One region of the Bradyrhizobium sp. 2TAF36 genome, then DNA from elsewhere that is predicted to be linked to it. Evidence: riboswitches for the same ligand, from Rfam matches in the RefSeq annotation. Region 1 holds a riboswitch; each other region holds the start of a gene.
What was found. Region 1 has a riboswitch for cobalamin ahead of AB4Z51_RS30095 (DUF1636 family protein). Riboswitches for the same ligand answer to the same signal wherever they lie in the genome.

Region 2: another riboswitch for cobalamin. It lies ahead of AB4Z51_RS09610 (TonB-dependent receptor plug domain-containing protein); the one in region 1 lies ahead of AB4Z51_RS30095 (DUF1636 family protein).
Region 3: another riboswitch for cobalamin. It lies ahead of AB4Z51_RS16595 (TonB-dependent receptor); the one in region 1 lies ahead of AB4Z51_RS30095 (DUF1636 family protein).
Region 4: another riboswitch for cobalamin. It lies ahead of AB4Z51_RS09595 (ribonucleoside-diphosphate reductase subunit alpha); the one in region 1 lies ahead of AB4Z51_RS30095 (DUF1636 family protein).

What each region holds. Positions count from the first base shown of each region.
Region 1 covers NZ_JBFRFR010000059.1:35,543-39,740, forward strand. Annotated here, with positions in the region: gene cobD (threonine-phosphate decarboxylase CobD) at 1-89, shown strand, start outside; gene AB4Z51_RS30085 (cobyric acid synthase) at 78-1,526, opposite strand; gene cobO (cob(I)yrinic acid a,c-diamide adenosyltransferase) at 1,550-2,185, opposite strand; cobalamin riboswitch at 2,226-2,447, shown strand; gene AB4Z51_RS30095 (DUF1636 family protein) at 2,544-2,918, shown strand; gene cobW (cobalamin biosynthesis protein CobW) at 2,915-3,964, shown strand; gene cobN (cobaltochelatase subunit CobN) at 3,964-4,198, shown strand, end outside.
Region 2 covers NZ_JBFRFR010000012.1:186,421-190,618, forward strand. Annotated here, with positions in the region: gene AB4Z51_RS09610 (TonB-dependent receptor plug domain-containing protein) at 1-1,159, opposite strand, end outside; cobalamin riboswitch at 1,274-1,487, opposite strand; gene AB4Z51_RS09615 (hypothetical protein) at 1,563-1,784, opposite strand; gene AB4Z51_RS09620 (hypothetical protein) at 1,913-2,170, opposite strand; gene AB4Z51_RS09625 (hypothetical protein) at 2,275-2,487, opposite strand; gene AB4Z51_RS09630 (hypothetical protein) at 2,640-2,816, opposite strand; gene AB4Z51_RS09635 (adenylate/guanylate cyclase domain-containing protein) at 2,943-4,198, opposite strand, start outside.
Region 3 covers NZ_JBFRFR010000026.1:46,212-50,409, reverse strand. Annotated here, with positions in the region: gene AB4Z51_RS16600 (GFA family protein) at 1-341, opposite strand, end outside; gene AB4Z51_RS16595 (TonB-dependent receptor) at 480-2,828, opposite strand; cobalamin riboswitch at 3,029-3,236, opposite strand; gene AB4Z51_RS16590 (hypothetical protein) at 3,468-3,833, shown strand; gene AB4Z51_RS16585 (FixH family protein) at 3,936-4,198, shown strand, end outside.
Region 4 covers NZ_JBFRFR010000012.1:180,406-184,603, reverse strand. Annotated here, with positions in the region: gene AB4Z51_RS09605 (DUF6925 family protein) at 1-170, shown strand, start outside; gene AB4Z51_RS09600 (hypothetical protein) at 232-810, shown strand; cobalamin riboswitch at 924-1,141, shown strand; gene AB4Z51_RS09595 (ribonucleoside-diphosphate reductase subunit alpha) at 1,264-4,167, shown strand; gene AB4Z51_RS09590 (ribonucleotide-diphosphate reductase subunit beta) at 4,178-4,198, shown strand, end outside.

The DNA.
Region 1 (4,198 bases):
TATTCGCGAAAGAGCCGGCATGGCTGCGCCTCGGGCTTCCCGGCAGCGAAGCCGAATGGACGCGCCTTGCCGAGGCGCTAGCGCGCTAGCGCGAGCAGGCCGCCGACGTCGAGATGCTGTTCGATGTGATCGGCGAGGGCGTCGAGCGCGCTCTCGACCCTGCTGTGATAAGGCTCGTCGCCTGCCGGAATGTCGAGCTTTGCGAGATACGCCTTGCGGAAATCATCCGACGTGAACAGGCCGTGCAGATAGCTGCCTTGCACGCGGCCATCGCGTGAGATCGCGCCTTCGGGCTCGCCGTTCAGTTTCGCAAACGGGCGGGCGCGATCCGGTCCGTCGGTGCGGCCGATGTGGATTTCGTAGGCGTCGATCGGCTGGTCCGTGGCGGCATGCACGGCCGCGACGCGCGTCAGTGTCTTCTGCGGGCTCATCATGGTCGCGACGTCCAGAAGTCCGAGACCCGACGTGTCGCCGGCAGGGCCTTCGATGCCATCGGGGTCGGCGACGTTGCGCCCGAGCATCTGATAGCCGCCGCAGAGGCCAAGCACATGGCCGCCGCGGCGGTGATGCGCCAGGAGATCGATGTCCCAGCCCTGCGCGCGCAGGAAGGCGAGATCGCCGCGGGTGGACTTCGAGCCGGGGATGATGACGAGGCGGACGTCGCCGGGGATGGCTTCGCCCGGCCGCACCATCACGAGATCGACGCCAGGCTCGAGCTTCAACGGATCGAGATCATCGAAATTGGCGATCCGCGACAGCGCGAGGCAGGCGATCTTGCACTGGCCCGGCTTGCGCGCGTCGCTCAGCCCCAGCGCATCCTCGGCTGGCAGCTCGCCGGCGCGCGCGAACCAGGGCAGCACGCCAAGGCCGCGCCACGCGGTCTTCTGCTCGATCAGCTTGTAGCCGTCGTCGAACAGCGAGGGGTCGCCGCGGAACTTGTTGATGACGAAACCCTCGATCATCGCGGCATCGTCGGGGTTGATCACCGTCTTGATGCCGACGAGCTGGGCGATGACGCCGCCGCGGTCGATGTCGCCGACCAGCACGACCGGCACGTCGGCCTTGCGTGCAAAGCCCATATTGGCGATGTCGGCCTTGCGCAGGTTGACCTCGGCCGGGCTGCCGGCGCCTTCGACCAGCACCAGATCGGCGCGCGCTTTCAGCCGCTCGAAGCTTTCCAGCACCGCGCCCATCAGCGACGGTTTCATCGCCGCATATTCACGCGCCCGCGCGGTCGCGATGCGCTTTCCCTGGACGATGATTTGTGCGCCGACATCGGTCTCCGGCTTCAGCAGCACCGGGTTCATGTCGGTGTGCGGCTCGACGCCGGCGGCCAGCGCCTGCAGCGCCTGGGCGCGACCGATCTCGCCGCCGTCGACGGTGACGGCCGCGTTGTTCGACATGTTCTGCGGCTTGAAGGGCAGCACGCGCAGGCCGCGCCGCGTGAAGGCGCGCGCGAGGCCGGCGACGATGAGCGACTTGCCCACGTCCGAGCCGGCCCCCTGGATCATCAATGCGCGCGCCATGGTGTTTTCAGAATCTGGCGTCGTCAGAACTCGACGCCGGCTTGCGCCTTGATGCCGGAGCGGAAGGGGTGCTTGACCAGCGTCATCTCGGTGACGAGATCGGCGATCTCGATCAGCTCGTCCTTGGCGTTGCGCCCGGTGAGCACGACATGCGTCATCGGCGGTTTGTGCGTTTTCAGAAAGTCGACGACCTCGGCGATGTCGAGATAGTCGTAGCGCAGCGCGATGTTGATCTCGTCGAGCACGACCATGCGCAGATTGGAATCTGAGATCAGCTCCTTGGCCTTCGCCCAGCCGGCCTGTGCTGCGGCGATGTCGCGGGCGCGGTCCTGCGTCTCCCAGGTGAAACCTTCGCCCATCGCATGGAACTGGCAGAGCTCGCCGAAATGGCCGGTGAGCAGGCGCCGTTCGCCGGTGTCCCAGGCGCCCTTGATGAACTGCACGACCGCGCAGGGGAAGCCATGGGCGACACAGCGGACGATCATGCCGAAGGCGGAGGTGGACTTGCCCTTGCCGGCGCCGGTGTGGACGATGATGAGGCCCTTTTCGCCGCTCTTGGTCGCCATGATCTTGTCGCGGGCGACCTTGATTTTCGCCATTTTCGCGGCGTGGCGGGCGTCGGTTTCCTCGGCCGTTTGGGTATCCGGTTCAGGCGTCATCTGACAGGGTCCTTCGGCTTGACAAGAGGCGGCCGGGGGCAAATGGTGGCCCGGCGTTGGTTCCTGTCCTATGACAGGCGAAGAGGGAATGCGATAGGGTCCGAATCGACAAGATTCGGCTCCAAACTGCAGCCGCCCCCGCGACCGTGACCGGAGAGATGCCCGAAGCCACTGATCCCCCAGGGGATCGGGAAGGCGGGGATCGAAGGGCCAAAAGCCCTGCTCCGCAAGCCGGGAGACCTGCCAGCGCGGACGAGTTTTGGACCGGCGGACGGGGTGTTCCGCGACGGGGAAACGGACCTTCGGGGGAATGGTCCGTGTGCCTCTTCGCCTCCCGCTGTTTATCCTGGAAGAGGCGATGACCGTCACACTTCACGTCTGTATTACCTGCCGTGCCGGCCAGACGCTCGACGAGGGTGAGACGACGCCCGGCAAGCGCCTGCATGGTGCGATCCTCGACGCCGGCGTGCCCGAGGGCGTCAATGTGGTTCCCGTCGAATGCCTGTCGGCATGCAGCCAGGGTTGCTCGGTTGCGCTCAGCGCGCCCGGCCGCTGGTCCTATGTCTATGGCCGTCTGTCAGAGGCCCATGCGAGCGACGTGGTCGCGGGTGCTGCGGCCTATGCCGCCGCGCCCGACGGCCTCGTGCCCTGGCGCAGCCGTCCCGAAATCTTCCGCAAGCAGTCGCTTGCCCGCATTCCCCCCATTGCCGTGTTGCCGGAGGCCGCCGAATGAACTCGCTCGCAAAAGTCCCTGTGACGGTGGTCACGGGTTTTCTCGGCTCCGGCAAGACCACGCTGATCCAGCATCTGCTCGCAAACCCTGACGGCAAGAAGCTCGCCGTGCTGGTCAACGAGTTCGGCAGCGAGGGTGTCGACGGCGAGATCCTGAAATCCTGCGCCGATGCGAATTGCCCGGAGGAGAACATCGTCGAGCTCGCCAATGGCTGCATCTGCTGCACCGTTGCGGACGATTTCATTCCGACCATGGAAAAGCTCTTGGCGCGGCCGGTGCGGCCCGATCACATCCTGATCGAGACCTCGGGCCTGGCGCTGCCGAAGCCGCTGCTGAAGGCGTTCGACTGGCCGGAGATCCGCTCGCGGATCACGGTCGACGGCGTGATCGCGCTGGCCGATGCCGAGGCTGTTGCCGCCGGCCGTTTTGCGCCGGACCCGGCTGCCGTGGAAGCGCAGCGCGCAGCGGATGGAAATCTCGATCACGAGACGCCGCTGTCGGAAGTGTTCGAGGACCAGATCGCCTGCGCCGACATCGTGCTGCTGACCAAGGCCGATCTTGCGGGGGCCGCAGGGATCGAAGCCGCCAAGGCCGCCATTACCGCCGAGATGCCGCGCCGCGTGCCGATGCTATCCGTCACCGATGGCGCGATCGATGCGCGTGTCATCCTCGGCCTTGGCGCCGCCGCAGAGAACGATCTCGCCGCGCGCCCCTCGCATCACGACGGCGAGGAGGATCACGAGCACGACGATTTCGCCTCCGTTGTGATCGATCTTCCTGAAATCAGCGACATCGACGCACTGGTCGCGTCGGTGCAGCGTCTTTCGCGCGAGCAGAACGTGCTGCGCGTCAAGGGCTATATCGCGGTCGCGGGCAAGCCGATGCGCCTGTTGCTGCAAGCGGTCGGCGAGCGCGTGCGCCACCAGTTCGACAAGCCCTGGGGCGCAGCTCTCAGGCAGTCGAAGCTTGTCGTGATCGGCGAGCACGGCGATATCGACGAGGCCGCGATCAAGGTCGGACTTGGGCTTTCAGGATCTGGTATCTGATGCACGTCGTCTTCCGCGAGAGCCGCGGTCTCGAGGAGACCGCGACGCCAAGGGACATCGGCCAGGACCCGGCCGATCTCGTGGTGCTCTCGTACTCGGATTCCGACCTTGCCGCGTTCGCGGCCGGCTGGCGGCGCGGCCGTAACAGCCTGCCGTCGCTGCGGCTCGCCAATCTCGCGGAGCTGCGTCATCCGTTGTCGGTCGACACCTATATCGAGCGCACGCTGTCGCAGG
Region 2 (4,198 bases), on a different contig from region 1:
TCGTAATCGTGGCCATCACGTCGCCGGGCGAGATGTTGTAGTTCCAGTGATTGGTGTAGTTGACGCCGAAATAGCTTTTCATCCGGTCGTCGAGAGCGGACCAGACCGCCTCCCCGCGCGTGAAGAGCTGGTGCACCGTCTGCGTGCTTTGCGCGGCCGCGGGAAAGCTCGCGGATGTGACGGGATCGAAGGTGTCTCCGGTAAAGCGCAGGGTAGCGTCGGTGTACCGCGCCACGCCATTGAGCGTCAGGTTTTCGCTCAGTTCGGCGCCAAGCTTCGTCGAATAAGTCATGTTGTCGTAGTTGTTGCCGATCGCCTTCTGCCCCGGCGGCAGCAATTCGACCGGCGTCACCGGCACGTCGTTCGCGTGGAAATGCGCGACGTTGAAGGCATAGTTGAAGTGGTCCTGTGAACCGCTCAGACCTGCAGTTTGATTGAACGTTCCGAACGAGCCTCCCTCGACCGAGCCGGTGGCGCGGGCGGGACCGTCGCCCTTCTTCGTCACGATGGAGATCACGCCACCCAGCGCGTCTGCGCCGTAGAGACCGCCCTGCGGACCGCGCAGGACTTCGATCTGCTGAATGTCGGAGGTGAGCAACTGGCCGAAATCAAACGAACGGTTCGGGTTGCCGGGATCGCTGACATCGATGCCGTCGATCAGGACCTTGGTGTGGTTGGAATTCGTTCCGCGCATGAAGATCGACGTCTGTCCCCCCGGACCGCCGGTCTGCACGAGGTTCAGGCCAGGAACCGCGCTCAGCGCATCGGATGCGGTCCGGCGCTGATCGCGCTCCATGTCTCTGGCGGTCAGAACCGTCACCGAGCTCGCAACCAGATTGGTCGGAGTGACAACGCCCGTCGGACTGACGACGACCGTCGGAAACAGGTTGGCCGCGGATACCCCGGCAACCGGGGGCGACGCCGGCACCAGCTCGGGCTTCGGCAGCCGAGCGACGCGCCGCTGCTCGGGCTGGTCGGGCGCAGGCCGCGCGGCTCGCGGCTTGGCCGCACGCTCGGTCGGCGCGACCTCGACCGGCGGCAGCAGATCGGGCGATGCCGACTGCTGGGCCTGGGCAATGGACAGATCGAGCGAATACAGGGAAACGAACGCGACAACGCCGGCGCGGAAGCGCCTGGCGGCAAAGACAATACGGGACACTCTTGTAACCTCGGTATGACGTCAGTGGCACGTCACAGCGAACGAGGTTTCACGGCGGAGCGTTCGATTGCTCCCGTGAAGCTAATGTCTGTACTCCCCGACCGACATCTTCGCGTGTGACCACGGCTGACGGCAGGTCTCCTGGCTCGCGGGTCGTTACCTTACGTCGCCTTCCCAGGACCGAGATTCCCAGTGGCATATGACGAAAGATTCACCGCTTACAGTTGCGGGGGCAGCCGTGGCGTTGAGAATATCCCGGTATCGGGAAAACCTCGCACCACGTTCCCTTTTGATCTCCGTGAGGAGAACCGTCACCGGCCAATCTACGGGGCGGGCAAGCGGAGAGTCAATCGGCCGGTTGCATGACGGGCAAAGCACCGCACCGGAGATTGAGCCGGCGCAATCAGGCCGGCTCCCGCTCCGAACGCGTCCTGATCACCGCCCGCTCGCCGGCATCGACGAGCTGGCCGATGCCGGTGCGGCCCGTGAGCGCGCAGCGGATGATGTTCTCGGCAACGGACCTGCGAAAGCAATGGTCCTCGCCGACCGGGCGATTGCGGCAGACCCGATCCAGCGCCAGCTTCATGTTGATCCGGGTGCGGGTGTCGAAATGCTCGCTGATCATTCGCAGGGCCTCGGTGCGTTGATGTCGGAGCGGAAACGCGTCGGCGTAGGCTGGGTTCCAAAAACGGACCGCGCAAGGCGTTGCGCAGAGCCGACTACGCCCGATCTCTTGGTCCTGTGACGGGCGGGCTACGCCCGACCTCTTGGCCGCTGGGCCTGAGCCCAGGCCGCGGTGACATCGCGCAGCGGAGCGTCGATGCGCCGGATCGGGGTCAGCTCACCGGAGGCCGAGATGATGGCGGTCTCCTCGCGGCGACAGCGCGGGCATACGAAGCGGACCTCGTGCGGCGACGCCGACCAGCTCGAACGTTTGACGTTGGCCGCCATCGGCCATGCATCGCAATGCGAGCACGACACCAGGAACCGACCGGGATCGAGCATACCCATTCCATAGGACTCCGCGTCCTGCCTGCCCCTTCAATGACTAACCCATGTGAATCGTTCCGGTGCCCGAGCACCGTCTGCTCCTCAGCTTCACGCAGCGCCGCCGCTCAGTGGGCACCCTTGAGGGTGCATGACGTGGTGCAGGTGACGGTGTTGCCGTGGTCGCACGCCTTGCAGGCGGCAACGCACTGGTTCATGTCGCGGGGATTGTAGGAGCTGTAGTTCCGCATCGCACAGACCGGGGTCGAGCCGGTGATGTCCTGCTCCTGGTTGCAGGCGGCCGTCATGAGCGCGAAGATGAGGACTGCGAGAAGGCGCATGGGATTGCCCTGGTGAGGAGCGGCAAAGCGACGTCAGCGAGATGCGCTGCACCGCAACGGACCTCGGCATTCCCAATGCGAGCAATCATGATCGCGACGCTCGCATCCTCAAAGGATGCGCGCCAAACATTAAGAACGGATTGCAGGCGGCGTCAGGCCGCGGCCTTGGTCGCGATCGCCTTCCGCATATCCACCGCCAGCTGACGATACTGCTCCGAGAGTCTCAGATAGAACTCGCGCTTGGTGCTGTCGGTGGCGAGCTTGGCAATCAGCTCGCATTCGGCGGTGAGCGTCTCGAACCGTTCCAGCCTGTCATGAAGTTCTGTCATCGGCGTGTCCCCATCAAACGCCACAAGGGACGTCAAACCTAAGCCTGAGAAATAGGTCACGGCGAACATCGTTATCGAGTAGAAACGTTTTTTCCAGCAAGGGCGGTGCAAGCCCAGCAAGAACAGCTATTTCTGCTCCAGCCGCCAGGCGCCGTCCCAATTGGCGTCCGGCGGATTGGCCTCGAACTGCGCGATGCGGCCGAGCAGCGTGCGCGAGGGACCGTCGCCGGGCACGGCTTCGAGCGCTGCATTGAACGCGGCGCGAGCCTCGTCGAAGCGCTGCGCGCGGTAGGCGGCGAGGCCTTCGGCGTAGCGCGCGCGCAGGCTCTCCTGCGGGACGCTGAGCCCGTGCGCCTTGCTCATCACCTCGAAAATGGCCTGCGATGCGCTTTGGCCGGCCACCGCCAGACGATCGATCTCGCGCAGCTCGAGGTTCGAGCCGATCGCGTCCGCCGTGGCCTGCGCGATCAGGATCCGCGTGCCGTAGATCTTGTTGACCAGTTCGAGCCGCGAAGCGAGGTTCACGGCATCGCCCATCACGGTGAAGCTCATCATCAGCTCGGAGCCGATGCTGCCGGTCAGGACCTCGCCGGTGGCAATCCCGATGCGCAGATCGCAAGGGCCTGGCATGGCGCGGATACCGAGCAGGTCAGGCAATTGCTTCTGCAACGCCGGCACCTCATCGGCCATGTCGATGGCGGCGTAGCAGGCGAACAGCGCCGGCTCGTCCTCCTCAATGAAGGGAGGGCCCCAATAGGCCATGATGGCATCGCCGATATATTTATCGATAACGCCGCGATGGCTCCGGATCGGCGCGGACATCACCGTGAAATAGTGGTTCATGACCTTGACGAGGCCACGCGGGGTCATGCCCTCGCTCATCGAGGTGAAGCCGCTCATGTCGGAGAACATGATGGTCATCACCCGGCGCTGGCCGTCGATGGCAACTTCGGGTCGGTCGATCAGCCCCTGCGCCACCTTGGGATCGATATAGCGGCCAAAGGTCTCACGGATCCGCTCGTTGTGCCGCAGCTGCTCGATCATGCGATTGAAGGCGGCGGCGAGTTCGCCGATCTCGTCCTGGGTCGAGACCGTGATGGTCTTGTCGAAGCGGCCCGCCTCGACCTCGCGGGTGCCGGCGAGCAACAGCCGCACCGGTCGCGTGATGCCACTGGAGACGAGGAGCGCGAAAGCAAATCCGACCACCGCCGCGAGGATGGTGACGATGCCCGAAATGATCATCGCCTGGCGCTGGCGACCGATCACTGTCGCCGTACTGGCGAAGACCTGCTTCAGCATGTCGGCGCGGATCGCGTCGATCTTCTGGTTGAACTGGTCGCGTATGGTGTCGAGATGCTCCAGGGTCCCGCGCGCCTCCGTCA
Region 3 (4,198 bases), on a different contig from region 1:
TCTGCGACCTGGATGTGCATCGTCGCCGGTACGGCATCGGGATCGTCGTAGGTCGCGCTCTGGACGTCGATGACCCCGGGCAACATGTCGGCATTGACATAAAACAGGCCGGTTCCGCAGTCGCCGCAAAAGTGCCGCCGGGCATTTTCCGAGGAGTGATACACCTTGGGCTCGCCCTTGGTCACCTTGACGGCATCGTCCGCGTACATCGTCCAGCCGACGACGGGAGCGCCCGCGTGAAGCCTGCAATCGCGGCAGTGACACAGCGCGTGCACGATCGCTTCGCCCTCGACCTGATAGCGGATCGCGCCGCAGTGACAACCGCCGGTGATGGTGCTCATGCGTTCCTCCCGATGGAAGACAGGTCTCGTTGATCGATAGCTCTCGAGACCTGCGGCTTCAACGGCGCAATCGATTTGCGATTGCGTCCTACTGTCGCGTGACAACTCCTGCCACGGCGCGGGCGAGGTGATCCGCGACTACCACTTGAACGAAGCCGCGATCTCGTAGCTGCGCGGCGCGCCCAGGATGATCTGGTCGGTGTAACCCGGATCGCCCCAGGCCGCGTAGAGCTTGTTGGTCAGGTTCCTCACGCGAAAGCTGATCCGGGTCTGGTCGACGCCCGGGAAATAGGCTTTTGGAATATCGACGAACGCGTATGCGTCGAAGATCGTGTAGGCGTCCATCGTGACCAGATTGTCCTGGAAGTTGAAGCGGTCGCCGACGTGACGGACGAGGCCGCCGATCTCGACCGGCAGCTTCGTGTCGAAGCGATAGGAGGCGCCGGCGTTGGCGATGAAGTTGGGAACGTTGGGCGGCGTCTTGCCCGAATAGGACTGGAAGTCGCCATTGCCGTCGACATAGGTGAAGTCGATGAAGCGCGACTGCACGAAGGCGACGTTGCCCCATAGTTTCAGGCCCGCGACCGGATTGACCGCGGCGGCGATCTCGACGCCCTTGGAGGCCATCTTGCCGGCGACGTTGAAGAGGATGCCGCTTTCGGGGACGTAGACGTTCTTGCGCTCGATGTCGAAGGCCGAGAACGTGGCCTCCGCGCGCCTGTCGGCCGACAGCAGCTTCACGCCGGTCTCGTAGGTCCGCGACGTCGTGAGCAGCAGCGGCGTCGTGGGCCTGAGGATGAAGATGTTCGCCACCGTCGGGTCGGCTGCCGTCGCGTACTGGCTGTAAAGCATCACGCCGGGCGCGATGTCCCAGGTGTAGCCGATGCGTCCGGTGACCGGATTGAACGTCTTCGAGAAAGGATAGTTGGCTTTCAGGAGGCCATTCTCGTCGAAGCGGGTCCGCGACAGCTCGATATTCTCAAAACGGATGCCGCCGATCAGCGCAAAGGTCGAGGTCAGCTTGAGCCGGTCCTCGAACGACAGCGAGGCGGTGTCGAGATGGGTGTAGATCTTCTCGTCGCTGCGCGGGCCGTAGAGGCCGCGGTCCGGATTGAGGAGGTCGACGTAGTCATTGAAGAACAGCGTGTCCTGCGAGACGTTGAACTGGTTGCTGCTCGCCGCCACGGTGGCGACGAAGCGATTGTCCATTCCGCCGAGATTGGAATTGACGGTGAGGTCGGTGATGTTGCCGTAGAGCCGCTGCGCGTGATCGAGCGCCAGGCGCTCGCGGTAGATGCTCTGCGCGCCTGCGAAATTGCCTACGGTCTGGTCAAACGACGAGATCTCGTTGTTGAACCAGTGCCGGTGGGCGTCATAGCCATAGACCAGGCTCTTCAGCGAGATGTTGTTGGTGATGTCCCATTGAAAGCCGCTGCGCAGCCAGAGCTCGTTGGCGCCGCTGTGATTGTCGAGCACGTTGTAGTTCGTGGTCAGCGTGCGCGCGTCGATGGTGACCGGGACCGGCGTGCCGCCGCCGAGGTAATAGTTGCTCCAGAGGCCGGAGACGACGCCATACGTCGGCACGATGCCCGGCGCGTTCGCCGGCACCAGCGGCGTCCCCCAGTAGAAGCGGTCGTTGTCCTGCCTGTATTCGGTCGCGCCCCAGATCCTCAGGTTCTCGTTGACGCGATAGTTCAGCTGGCCCGAGACGTTGCTGAGCTTCGAATAGGTGTCGTCGATAAAGCCCTTGTTGTTGAAATGGCTGATGTCGAAGCGGTAGTCGAGGCCGTTGATCAGCGTGCTGCCGCCCGATCCGTAACCGGCGCGATAGCCGTTGAAGGAATCGTAGGAAGTGAAGGCGTCGTTGACGATTGGTCCGGTGTGCGGCGCCTTGTTCACGTAGTTGATGGCGCCGCCGGTCGCACCGAGGCCCGCCACCAGCGAGTCCGGTCCCTTGATGATCTCGACCTGCTGGAGACCAGCCACGTCCATGGGACGGCCGGTCATGGTCGACGGCCCGATCGGGATTCCGTTGTAGAGCGTGGAGATCTGGTCGCCGGAAAAGCCACGCATCGAGAAGATGGCGGGCGCGCCGGGCGCATCGCCGCCGGTGACGCCGACTGCAGCCTTGGCGACGTCGGTCGTGGTCCGGATGCCCAGGTTCTGCATCGTCTGTTGACCGATGACCTCGACGGTCGCCGGCATCTCGCGCGCCGTGATGCCGAGCCGGGAGCCGACGTCGGTGACGGCTGCCGTATTGAGCGGCGTCTGTACCGGCCCGCTCGGAGCTTGCGCGGCCGGAACGGCGACAGCAGGGGCGCCACGATTGCGTCCCGCGGCGCGCCGGGCCGCGCGCTGCTTCTGAGTGCCGGGGCTGACGGCAGGAGCCTGTCGCGGCGCAGGCGGCGACACGATCACCGGGCCGACCTCCCGGGAGCGGTTGTCCTGCGCCGCGCTTTGCGCGAGCGCCGCGGACGACAAGGACACCGACGAGAGCAGAGTAATCAGGAAAGCACGCGATAACGCTGGCCTTGCGCCAGCACGGAAATGAAGATTTTGCACGACAACGCTCTGCGGCGACGCAAACAAACCGTCACCGCGGTTGCCTTAGTCATCCACCTTCGCCCCAGGCGGCGGATGCACCGGCTACTTGTCCGACATCAGGGCACCCCGCCCAATGCGTTCGCGCGTGACCATGGCTGGTAGCAGGTTTCCTGGCTCGCGGGTCATCGCCTTCGACCACCTTCCCAGAGGCCCAAGCGGGGCTCCAGTGGTTCGTTTGGTCGTCGGCTATCCGCCTACAGTTGCGGGGGCAGCCGCGGAATTGCCCACTGAGGTGGACGCACCGCATTCCCTTGAAGAGTCCTTGCGGACACTACCGATCACGAAACTGGCATCAGGGGATGAGCGCGTCAACATCCGCGCGGGCTGCTGGACGGGCCGGTCGGTCGATGGTGGCCTTGTGTTGCTGTTTTGCACGATAGTCCGAAGGACCGCGTCGAAACGTCCAACCCGGCCTCCGGACGAGCCTGGGTAACGAACGCTTGACCACGATCAATAACTGCCTTTGGTGTCCGAGTATGCTACTGAGGCCGAGTTCCGGCCCGACAAGGTAAGTCGATATTGATGCAGTTCGTCCGTACCATCCTGGCAGTCGCCATCGCCATATCCTTGGCGATGCTGCCGGTTGGCGCGTCCGCGGCGAACCTCGCAATGTCGTCGGATGGCATGCAGACGGCCATGCACATGAGCGGCGACGCCGACATGTCGATGGACGATTGTTGTCCCGACATGAAGGGAACGGGCTCCCATAGCGGCGGCTACAAGTGCGGGATGGGCTTCTGCTGCGTCGGTGGGATCATCGCGCTCGGTGATGTCAGGCCCGTGGCGTTCGAACGTCTCGCCGTCATGGCCAGCACGATGGCTATTCCCCCGGATCAGGTCGTTTCCTTCCGCGGCGGCAGTCCTCCTTTCCGACCTCCTCGAATCTGATCTCGCAAAGCCCGAGACGCGAGCGGCGTGCCTGCTCGCGACGACGACTGACGTGCGCGCTTCACGCGCCACGGCGAAAGATCAATTCATGAGGACAGGACAATGCTTTCCAAAATCAGCACCGCGGCTCTCGCCGCCACCCTTTCGCTTGCCGCTTCCGCCGCGATGGCGGGCGCGGGCGACTACGCCTTCGAGCCCGTCACTCCGCAGATGAAGAAGGGCGAAGACGTCACGCTCGCCGTTCGCCTGACGAACAAGCAGACCGGCAAGCCGATACCGGACGCAGTCATCTTCAAAAGCCGCCTCGACATGGCCCCGGACGGGATGGCCGAGATGGAATCGGCGGTCGCGCCGCTGCCGTCCAG
Region 4 (4,198 bases), on a different contig from region 1:
CTGAGACGGCGACGCTTCCGCCCGATCGCACGGCGCGCGCCACCGTTCGCGTGGCCTTGCGCCAATTGGCGGCCAAGGAGCCGCACACCGTGACACTCGCCGCCTGGCTTGCCGCCTACGACCGGCGCGATCCAGCCGAGACTGAAGATCCCATGGAGGCTCTTCACTGAGTCAGACGTGATGCCGCGTTCCAGCAAAATTGTGCTACAAATCCCACAAGGAGATCGTTCCATGACTGTCACCATCCTGCCGCCCCACGCCGACCGTTTCCGCCTTCATCCGGTCGCGTCGCGCATCGCGCCGATGTTCTGCTTTGCACTGCTGACGGTGTCATGCGCGCTCGCGAGCTTCGCGCTTGCCTGCGCGACGCCGTTTGCGGCGTTCGCCGTCGTCGCCGCCGCGATGCTGCCGATGCGTCCGGCGCTGCTCGTCGTCACCGGCGCCTGGCTCGTGAACCAGACCATCGGCTTTGGCGTGCTGCACTATCCCATCGATGGCAGCACCATCGCCTGGGGCTTTGTCATCGGTGCTGCCGCGTTGCTGTCGACGGCAGCGGCATCGACCGTTCTCCGCCTGCTGCCGCAGGGCCGCACGCCGCTGATGCTGGCCATCGCGCTCGTCGCCGCCTACGCCGCCTATGAGCTCGCGCTGCTTGCCGCGACGCCGTTCCTTGGCGGAGAGGGCGCGTTCACTGCGGCCATCGTGACGCGCATCGGGCTGACCAGCGCCGTCTGGCTCGCCGGCCTCGTCGCCGCCTGCGAGATCGTCCGCCTGGTCGATCCGTTCGGGCGCGCGATGCGGAACGCGTAATGCTGGATGTGCGTCATCCCAAGGGTTGCGCGAGCCAGGCGGGAACTCCCGCATTCCACAGGGAACACCGCTTCCGGCCCGCAACGAATCGTTGACACCCGGCTGCATATGTCACCACATGTGGGCGTCACGGTTCCGCTGGATCGCAAGATTTAGTGGCTAAGAGGGAAGCCGGTGAACCGCGCGAGAGCGCGGAATTCCGGCGCTGCCCCCGCAACTGTCAGCAGCGAGCTGCTTCCGAACAATCGTCACTGGTGCCTTTCGCGCCGGGAAGACGGGAAGTGGGCGACGACCTGCGAGCCAGGAGACCTGCCGCGACGATCTGAACGTCCACGGGCGGGGTGTCCGGCGGTCGCTTGCACGCACCGCCCGGCAACTCTGCCGCCGGCGTTTCTGCAGCGTCCTTCCTTACAGCCCCGTTCAAACACAACGCGCGCATCACGGGGCCCTTTGATGTCACTCAACCTGCACGACGCGGACACCGCTTCCGCACCCATCGTTCATTTGCGTCCACAATCGCTTGCGCCTGCTTCGAGCGAGCCGGCCATGCAGATCATCCGTCGCAACGGCAAGGTCTCGCCGTTCGATTCCGCGAAGATCGCGGTCGCCATGACCAAGGCGTTTCTTGCGGTCGAAGGCACCAGTGCGGTCGCCTCGCGCCGCGTCCATGAGAGCGTGGAGCAGCTGACGGCCGAAGTCGTCGCTGCGTTGATGCGGCGGGCAGGCGAGGGACGCACCTTCCATATCGAGGATGTGCAGGACCAGGTCGAGCTCGCCTTGATGCGGAGCGAGCACCACAAGGTCGCACGCGCCTATGTGCTGTACCGCGAGGAGCGGTCGCGCCAGCGCGCCGAGGAGGCGGCCGCGGAAGCGACGCCCGCTGTCGCGCCGGCACTTCATGTCACGCTCGCCGACGGTTCGCGCGTTGGTCTCGACACCAAGCGGCTTGCGCTGATTATCGGCGAAGCCTGCGCCGGTCTCGACGGCGTCTCCGCGGCACCCGTGCTCACCGAGACCACCCGCAATCTCTACGACGGCATCAGCCAGGACGAACTGGCGCTGGCCTCGATCATGGCCGCACGCACGCTGGTCGAGCAGGAGCCGAATTATGCTTATGTCAGTGCGCGCCTGCTGCTGGACAAGCTCCGCGGCGAGGTGCTGTCCTATGTCCATGCCGGGCCGACCTTCGCCTCGCAGGCCGATATGGCTGTGCGCTATGCCGAATATTACCCGGCCTACGTGAAGACCGGCATCGCTGCCGAACTGCTCGATCCTGAACTGGCCCGCTTCGACCTCGGCCGGATCGCGGCTGCACTCAAGCCCGAGCGCGACCTGAACTTCCAGTTCCTCGGCCTCCAGACGCTGTACGACCGCTACTTCCTGCACGTCCGCGGCAAGCGGATCGAACTGCCGCAAGCTTTCTTCATGCGCGTCGCGATGGGTCTTGCGGTGCGCGAGATCGACCGAGAGGCCAGGGCGATCGAGTTCTACGATCTGCTGTCATCGTTCGACTTCATGGCCTCGACGCCGACGCTGTTCAATTCGGGTACGCTGCGTCCGCAATTGTCGTCCTGTTTTCTCACGACAGTCTCGGACGACCTCGACGGCATCTTCAAGTCGATCAAGGACAACGCACTGCTGGCAAAATATTCCGGCGGCCTCGGCAACGACTGGACGCCGGTCCGTGGGCTCGGCGCCCACATCAAGGGCACCAACGGCGAGAGCCAGGGCATCATCCCGTTCCTGAAGGTTGCCAACGACACCGCGATTGCCGTCAACCAGGGCGGCAAGCGCAAGGGCGCGGTCTGCGCCTATCTGGAGACCTGGCACGTCGACATCGAGGAATTCCTCGACCTGCGCAAGAACACCGGCGACGACCGCCGTCGTACCCACGACATGAACACCGCCAATTGGGTGCCGGACCTGTTCATGCAGCGCGTCGATGCCGATGGCGAATGGACGCTGTTTTCGCCCGACGAGACGCCCGATTTGCACGATCTATACGGCGGGGCGTTCAAGACGGCTTACGAGGCCTATGAGGCCAAGGCGAAAGCCGGCGGCATGCGCGTCTTCAAGACCGTGCGCGCGAGCGACCTCTGGCGTCGCATGCTGACCATGCTGTTCGAGACCGGTCATCCCTGGATCACCTTCAAGGACCCCTGCAACCTGCGTTCGCCGCAGCGGCACGTTGGCGTGATCCACTCGTCGAACCTCTGCACCGAGATCACGCTGAACACCTCCGCCGACGAGGTCGCGGTCTGCAATCTCGGCTCCATCAACATGCTCAACCATGTCGGGCCTGATGGTGTCGACCAGGCCAAGCTGAAGCGGACGGTGACCACCGCCGTCCGGATGCTCGACAACGTCATCGACATCAATTTCTACACCATCCCGGAGGCGCGTCGCTCCAACATGCGTCATCGTCCCGTCGGGCTCGGCCTCATGGGCTTTCAGGAAGCGCTTCAGGTCCAGCGCATTCCGACCGCGTCCGACGCGGCAGTGGCGTTTGCCGACACCAGCATGGAGGCAATCTCGTTCCACGCGATCGAAGCGTCGTCCGATCTCGCCGCGGAGCGCGGACGCTATCCGAGCTTCGAGGGCTCGCTGTGGTCGAAGGGCGTCTTGCCGCTCGACTCCATCCAGCTTCTCGCCGACGCGCGCGGTGGTCTCGACGTCGATCGCTCCGCAACACTCGACTGGGATCGCCTCCGCGAGAAGGTCACGTCCAGCGGCATGCGCAACTCGAACGTCATGGCGATCGCGCCGACGGCGACGATCTCCAACATCTGCGGCGTCTCGCAGTCGATCGAGCCGAACTATCAGAACCTGTTCGTGAAATCGAACATGTCCGGCGACTTCACGGTCGTGAACGAGTTCCTGGTGCGCGACCTCAAGGCGAGGGGGCTTTGGGACGAGGTGATGGTCTCCGACCTCAAATATTTCGACGGCAGCGTCGGCCAGATCGACCGCGTTCCTGACGATCTGAAGGCGCTCTACGCCACCGCCTTCGAGATCGACAGCGCCTGGCTGATCGAGGCGGCCGCGCGCCGGCAGAAATGGATCGACCAGTCGCAGTCGCTCAACCTCTACATCGCCAATCCCTCCGGCAAGAAGCTCGACGCGCTCTACTGGCTGGCCTGGCGGCGCGGCTTGAAGACGACGTACTATTTGCGCTCGCGCAGCGCCACGCATGTCGAGAAATCGACGTTGAAGGGCACCGACGGAAAGCTCAATGCGGTGTCCGCGTCTGTGGCGGTGTCGCACGCGCCGATCGTGATCCCGACCGCAGCGGCACCGGACCTCGACGGCATCAAGGCCTGCCGGATCGACGATCCCGAATGCGAAGCGTGCCAGTGAGGAGATGACGATGCTCGACTGGTCCGATACC